DNA from 2 places in the Thioalkalivibrio sp. ALE12 genome. Region 1 is predicted to be linked to the other one. Evidence: predicted binding sites of a transcription regulator. Region 1 holds the regulator's gene; the other holds the start of a gene.

Evidence for each region. The regulator FNR, encoded in region 1, switches genes on or off when oxygen is low (the NO sensors DNR and NnrR bind a similar motif). The targets are predictions, from matches to a motif close to TTGATNTANATCAA.
Region 2: a site for FNR is predicted at 1,455-1,468, ahead of hemN (oxygen-independent coproporphyrinogen III oxidase). Genes of this name have one in related genera too.

What each region holds. Positions count from the first base shown of each region.
Region 1 is NZ_KB905905.1:584,177-587,578, reverse strand. Features, by position in the region: gene F614_RS0102695 (carbamate kinase) at 1-281, shown strand, start outside; gene F614_RS0102690 (hypothetical protein) at 406-627, shown strand; gene F614_RS0102685 (DUF2058 domain-containing protein) at 668-1,237, opposite strand; gene F614_RS0102680 (DUF2390 domain-containing protein) at 1,335-1,826, opposite strand; gene fnr (fumarate/nitrate reduction transcriptional regulator Fnr) at 1,819-2,553, opposite strand; gene F614_RS0102670 (cyclopropane-fatty-acyl-phospholipid synthase family protein) at 2,833-3,402, shown strand, end outside.
Region 2 is NZ_KB905905.1:320,881-324,282, reverse strand. Features, by position in the region: gene hpnE (hydroxysqualene dehydroxylase HpnE) at 1-501, opposite strand, end outside; gene hpnD (presqualene diphosphate synthase HpnD) at 506-1,366, opposite strand; gene hemN (oxygen-independent coproporphyrinogen III oxidase) at 1,546-2,934, shown strand; gene F614_RS0101525 (hypothetical protein) at 3,003-3,239, shown strand; gene F614_RS0101520 (DUF2283 domain-containing protein) at 3,236-3,402, shown strand, end outside.

The sequences.
Region 1 (3,402 bases):
GTCTGGCCGCGCATGTCGAGGCCGACTGGCTGCTGATGCTGACCGATGTCGACGGCGTCTATATGGACTGGGGCACGCCGGACGCTCGGCGCTTGAAGGCCCTGCTGGTCACGGCCGTGGAGCCGGCGGCCTACCCCGCGGGTTCCATGGGCCCGAAGATGGAGGCGGCGCGGCGCACGGCGCAAGGCGGCATCCGGGTCGGGATCGGTGCGCTGGGGCATGCCGCTGATATCCTGGACGGCCAGGCCGGGACCCGCATCCTGCCGGTCGGGACCGTCTGACAGCGAATCCGCAGCCAGGCGGGTCTCAAGGGCGTGTGCCAAGCCCGTGATCTTCACGCCGGCGCTTGCGCGCCGGGCCGCGGGCTTGCACGCTTTGACCTGAAAACACCCGAGAGCGATAGCGATGCGAGAGATTCAGCGAGCGACCCCCCTGGTGATCGGACTGACCGCCGTGGGCCTGCTGGCCCTGGGCTGTGGCAACGGCGCGCCGGAGGAGGAGTCGGCGGGTGCACCCCAGAGTCTGGGTGAGGGGGGGCTAACCCCTCAGGACATGTCCAGTGACGAGGCCCGGCGTCCGCAGCAGTCCGGCATGCCGGCCGCGGACGTGAAGCGCACCACGGACTGACGGACCCGCGGGGCCGCCGGTCCGTGCGTGCCCCTTGCCCTCACCACATCAGGTCATCGGGGACGACGTAATCCTTGTAGGGGTCGTCCGGGTCGGGGTCGGACGACGCATCATCCTCGGCCGGAATCACCAGCGGCCATTCCGGCTCGCGCTCGCGGATGCGGTTCGCTGTCTCCCGCGGGATGACCCGGAAGCCCTTCTCCGGCCGGATATCCAGCCCCGCAATCGCGGCGCGCCCGTCGGCGAGGCGCTTTTGCAGATCCGCTGTCACCGGTAGGTGACGGATCTGCCCCCCCTGCTGAAAGTGATAGTCCAGCGCGGCATCGCCCGTGGGGATCGGCGCCAGGTGGGTGCTGACCAGCTCGCGGATCTGCGCGTGGCGGGCGCGGCGTTCGGCACGCTCCTGCTGTTCGCGGTTCTTCTGCCGCGAGCGTTCGGCCTGCTCGGCCTTGCGCGCCTCGGCCACGCCGGGCTCGGGGCCGGTCTTGCGGTCCTTCTTCTTTTTCGCGTTGCCCTTTTGCGCCTGATGCTTTTGCGCCTTGGCCTTGCGAACCTGTTTTTCGTCCACCAGCCCCGTCTTCAGGAGCTGGCTGCGCAGATCGTCGGACATGAATCCTGCCGTGTAGGGTCTGTATGCCGGGGAGGATAGCCGGAACAGCCAGCGCATGCAGCCGGTATGCCGCTACGTACGTCCCTGCGTGGACACGCTATTGAGAGCACCGATCCGGAGTGTGTGGCGCGTCGCGGATCTCGGCCTCCGGCAATGCGGGGAACAGCGTGTGCAGTCGGCGCCGGTGGTTCACGGCGTGGGACCGGCTATCCGGCGTCGAGAGCTGGCGGGCCTGCGCGAGCAGTTGCAGGCCCGCCAGGCGCTCGCTCTGGAGTTCGAGCGCGAGTACCGCGCGGTAGAGCGTGTCGCGCTCGGGGGTGCGCAACTGGCGGCGCAGGGCGCGGATGCGTCCGGTGGCAGAGGTCTGCCAGCGGCGGGCGGTTTGCGCGAGCCGTTGCCACTGAGAGGTCGTCAGCGGTCGGGGGTACCACAGGGCAAACAGCGCCAGCATCACATCCACCCCGAAGTCCTCCTGCCAGCGCAGCAGGCGCGCGCGTGCATCGGGGTCGGCCCAGAGGGTTCCGGCGAAGCGCCAGAAGGCCTCGAAGTCCGTCGACGGCTCCTCCGGGGTGCCTCCGGATTCAGGCACTGCTCGCGGCGGAGGAGGTGAACGTCACCCCGGCGGTGTTCCGCAGACTCTCGGGCTCCAGGATCTCGAGGTCGCGGGTGTGCAGGCTGATTACGCCCTGGTTGCGCAGCTGGGTGAACAGTCGGCTGATGGTCTCCTGGGTCAGGCCCAGGTGGTTGGCGATGTCGGCGCGCGACATCGGCAGGTAGAACCGCTCGGGGGACAGGCCGCGAGTGCGCTGGCGTTCCGACAGCCCCACGAGGAATGTCGCCAGGCGCTGCTCGGCCGTGCGCTGGGCAAGCAGCGCATGCAGGCTTTCGTCCTGCGCGAGCTCCTGGCTCATCACGCTCATCATGTGCTGGCGGAACGTGGGCAGGCGCCCGGCGAGGTCGTCGACATGCCCGTAGGGCACGGCACAGACGCTGGTGGATTCCAGGGCCACGGCACTCACCGGGTGCTTGCCCGAATGGATCGCGTCCAGTCCCAGGAGGTCGCCGGCCAGGGCAAAGCCCGTGATCTGTTCAGTGCCGTCATCGGAGATCAGCACCGTCTTCAGCGCCCCCGTGCGGACCGCATACAGCGCGTCGAACTTGGCCCCCATGGTGAACAGGGCCGCGCCCTTGGCGATCGGCCGGCGCTGCTGGACGATCTCGTCGAGCTGCCAGAGCTCGTCCTGCGGCAGGCCGACCGGCAGGCAGAGCTGGCGCAGGGTGCAGTGCTGACAGGCTTGGGTGGGTCGTAGCGTCATGAGTGCAGGGTAGCCGTTTTTTCGGAATTGGGGAAAGGGATTTTCGGGGTCTGCCATCACGCTCGGGAATGCGCTACTGTCCCTGTGGAATGCAGGTGATTCGGGTCGGGGTTATTACGGGTCTCGAAGCGGCGCCGGCCGCCCACTTCACCGCGCGCGGCATCAGGCATGGACAACGCGAGATAACAATATTTAGACTCAGTTTACATTGGGTGGCGCGGCAACGGCCTGGAACCCACGCGTTGCGCACGGGCCGCCGAGACAAGGACAGGGGTCAAGATGATCGAGCGGTTACTCGAGCAATACATGCGCTACGGGACCTTTGTGCTGCGGCACCCGGATGGCCGCGAGCAGCGTTTCGGTAGCGGTACGCCGGAGATCGCGATGCAGCTGCATGACCGGGCGGCGCTGCGCAAGATCGGTCGCGATCCGGGGTTCCAGCTGGGCGAGACCTACATGAACGGCATGTGGTCGCCTGGCCCCGAGGGCCTGCAGGTGTTCCTGGATGTGGCTATGCGCAACTTCGCGCCGATGTTCCAGCAGCGTGTCAATCCGGCGGTGCGTATGCTCCGGGCGCTGATCGAGCAGGGCAACAAGGTGGCGCGCTGCTATCAGAACATCGCCCATCATTATGATGTCGACGAGTGGCTTTATCGCCAGTTCCTGGACGAGGGCATGTTCTACAGTTGTGCCTACTTCGAGCGGCCCGATATGACGCTGGAGGAAGCGCAGCAGGCCAAGTGCGCGATGCTGCGCAGGAAGCTGCGCCTGGAACCCGGCATGCGGGTCCTTGATATCGGTTGCGGCTGGGGCGGCCTGGCCTTCCATCTGGCCGAGCACGCGGACGTG
Region 2 (3,402 bases), 260 kb from region 1:
GGCTTCCGGCTGGTGGTGGCGCCGCAGCCAGTCGAGCACCGGGAGGTCGTGTCGCAGGGGACGGTGCAGCAGGGCCGCCGCGCCGAACAGGGCGCGCAGCCGGATGCCGGTGGCGTGGCCGGGGAGGGAACGATAGAGGGCCGCGGCCAGGGCCGGCAGCCGGGGCGAGCGGGGCTCGAGCGCGAAGGCCGGGGATGCTGGCCGGCGGTCGGGGTCGAACATCCGCAGGCCGAACGGGACGGCGTGAAAGGCCGAGTCGGGGTCGATACCGACCGCGCGGATCTGTTCCAGGGTCTGCTGGCAGGCCCCCACGAGGATGTGCTGGCCGTTGTCCAGTGGGGTGTGGTCCAGCTCCAGGCTGCGGGCGCGCCCGCCGGGGATCCTGCCGGCCTCGATCAGGTGTACGGGGTGTCCGGCGCGCGCCAGGGCGAGGGCTGCGGTCAGGCCGGCCCAGCCCGCGCCGACCACGGCGACAGGGTTCGCGGGAGGGCTGGAGGCCATGGAGTCAGGCCGCGCGGCGGCGATGCTCGCGTTTCAGGCGCCGGGCGGTGCGCCAGGCGATCCAAAGCTTGCGGATCGGGGTCAGACGTACGCGGTGTTCCAGAACACGGAAGCCGTCGTCCTCGATCTCGTCCAGCAGGGTGCGGTAGATCGCCGCCATGATCAGGCCCGGGCGCTGGGGATAGCGGTCGGCAGCGGGGAGGTGTTCCTCGGCACTGTCGTAGTAGCGCCGCGCCCGTTCGGCCTGTTCCGCGAACAGGGCGCGATGACGGTCATCGGTGATGTTGACCTGGAACTCCTCGGGTTTGACCCCGTGCTTGCGCAGCTCGTCGAGCGGGATATAGACGCGGCCGCGCATGGCGTCCTCGTGGACGTCGCGCAGGATGTTGGTGAGCTGCAGGGCCATGCCGAGGTCGTGGGCGTACTTCAGCGTGCGCCGGTCGCTGTAGCCGAAGATGTGGGCGGACAGGATGCCGACCACGCTGGCGGCTCGATAGCAGTACAGCGACAGGGTGGTGAAATCCGGGTAGCTGTCGTAGTCGAGATCCATCTGCATGCCGTCGATGATCTCGTCGAAATATTCGCGGCCCAGGTCGAAGGCGGCGATGTGGGGCTGCAGTGCCTGGGAGATAGGATGACGCGGTTCGCCCGCGAACAGGCGTTCGATCTCCTGGCGCCACCAGTCCAGCTTGGTCCGGGCGACGCTCTCCTCGCGGACCTCGTCGACGATGTCGTCCACTTCCCGGCAGAAGGCGTACAGCGCTGTGATGGCGCGGCGCCGGTCGGGCTCCAGAAAGCGAAAGGCGTAGTAGAAGCTGGAGCCGCTCTGTGCGGCCTTCTCCTCGCAATACTCGTCGGGGGACATGCGCTCTCGCGTGGCGGGTGTCGAACAGGGACGGGAAGGCTAGCACAGGCAGTGCGCGAGGCGGGAGATTGCCCCCGAAGGCGGATTGTTGACCTGTATCAAGCCCGCTACCGGGTCGTGGTCGTAGCCTGTGGTGGTCCGATGCCGTAAATGGGCGGTACACGCTCGAGGGGGACCCGATGGAGCAGCGCCTGGTATTTGATCCGGAGATCCTGCGTCGCTATGACGTGAGCGGACCTCGCTACACGTCGTATCCCACGGCACCCCAGTTCCACGAGGGTTTCGACGACCGCGCGTATGCCGAGGCGGCGCAGGCCACCAACGGGGCGGACCCGGCGCGTCCGCTGTCGCTGTACGTGCATGTCCCGTTCTGCGACACGGTCTGCTTCTATTGTGCCTGCAACAAGGTCATTACCGGCAACTACCAGCGGGCACAGCGCTATCTCGCGTATCTCGAACGCGAGGCCGAGCTGCAGGGCGAGCTGTTTGATGCGGAGCGCACGGTGGGGCAGTTGCACTTCGGCGGGGGCACGCCGACCTATCTCGGGGACGAGGATCTGCGCCTGGTGATGGCATTGCTCGGGCGCCACTTCCGCCTCGACGACAGTGCCGCGCGCGAATTCTCCATCGAGATCGACCCGCGCGCGGTGCGACCCGGGACGATTCCGCTGCTGGGCGAACTGGGTTTCAACCGCATCAGCCTCGGCGTGCAGGACTTTGATCCGGACGTGCAGCGGGCGGTCAACCGCATCCAGCCCTTCGACGTCACCGCGCGCGCCGTCGAGCAGGCCCGGGCCCATGGGTTCGAGTCCACCAACTTCGACCTGATCTACGGGCTTCCGCTGCAGACGGTGGAGACCTACACCCGCACCCTGGAGCGTGCCCTCGAACTGCGCCCGGAACGCCTGGCGATCTACAACTACGCCCATCTGCCACAGATGTTCAAGACGCAGCGCCAGATCCGCGAGGCGGACCTGCCCGATGCAGCCGAGAAGCTCGCGATCCTGGAGACGACCATCGAGCGGCTGACCGCGGCGGGCTACGTCTACATCGGGATGGATCACTTTGCCTTGCCGGACGACGAGCTGGCCGAGGCACAGCGAGCCGGGACGCTGCAGCGCAACTTCCAGGGCTATTCCACCCGTGCGGAGTACGATCTCGTGGCGCTGGGTCCCACGGCCATCGGGAAGGTCGGCGCGACCTACAGCCAGAACCTGCGCGAGCTGGATGCCTACTACGCCCGCCTGGATGCGGGCCGCCTCCCGGTCTTTCGGGGGCTGGAGCTGAGTGCCGACGACCGCCTGCGGCGGGACGTGATCAGCGAACTGATGTGCCACTCGCGGATCGACTTTGCCGCGATCGAGGCGCGCCACGGGATCGTGTTCGGCGAGGTCTTCGCGGACGCGCTAGGGCGTCTGGAAGGTATGCAGGCCGACGGTCTGGTGCGCATTGAGGCAGGGCGGCTGGATGTGCTGCCACGCGGCCGCCTGCTTCTGCGCAACGTGGCCATGGCATTCGATGCCTATCTGGGCACCGAAGGGCAGCCGCGCTACAGCAAAGTGGTGTGACGGACTTGACGGCGATGAGGGGTCGCCGAAAGACTTGAGGGAGGACGACCGCCAACAAGGATGTTGCGGTGAAGACGACACGCTATTTCGAAGCCGTAAGGGCGAGACCCGATCGGCGTATGATCCGGGACGAATGGATCGTTCAGGCGATCGACGAGCCGCTGTACGAAGAAGTGCAGGGCGATGGACGGATCCGCCGATGGGCTTTGATAGACGAGGCAGAAGAACGCTACCTCCGTGTCGTGCTGTTGGCGGACGGGGAAACCGTTCACAACGCCTTTTTTGATCGAGGGTTCAGACGATGAAGCTGCAGTATTTCGGGGATACGGACACGCTTTACATCGAGTTTCGAGGCGATCGCGTGGCGGAAACGCGTTCCCTCGATGAAAACACGACCCTGGATGTCGACGCGGAAGGAGCGGTGTGCGCCATCACCTTTGAACACGCGAGCGAACGGACGGACCTGCA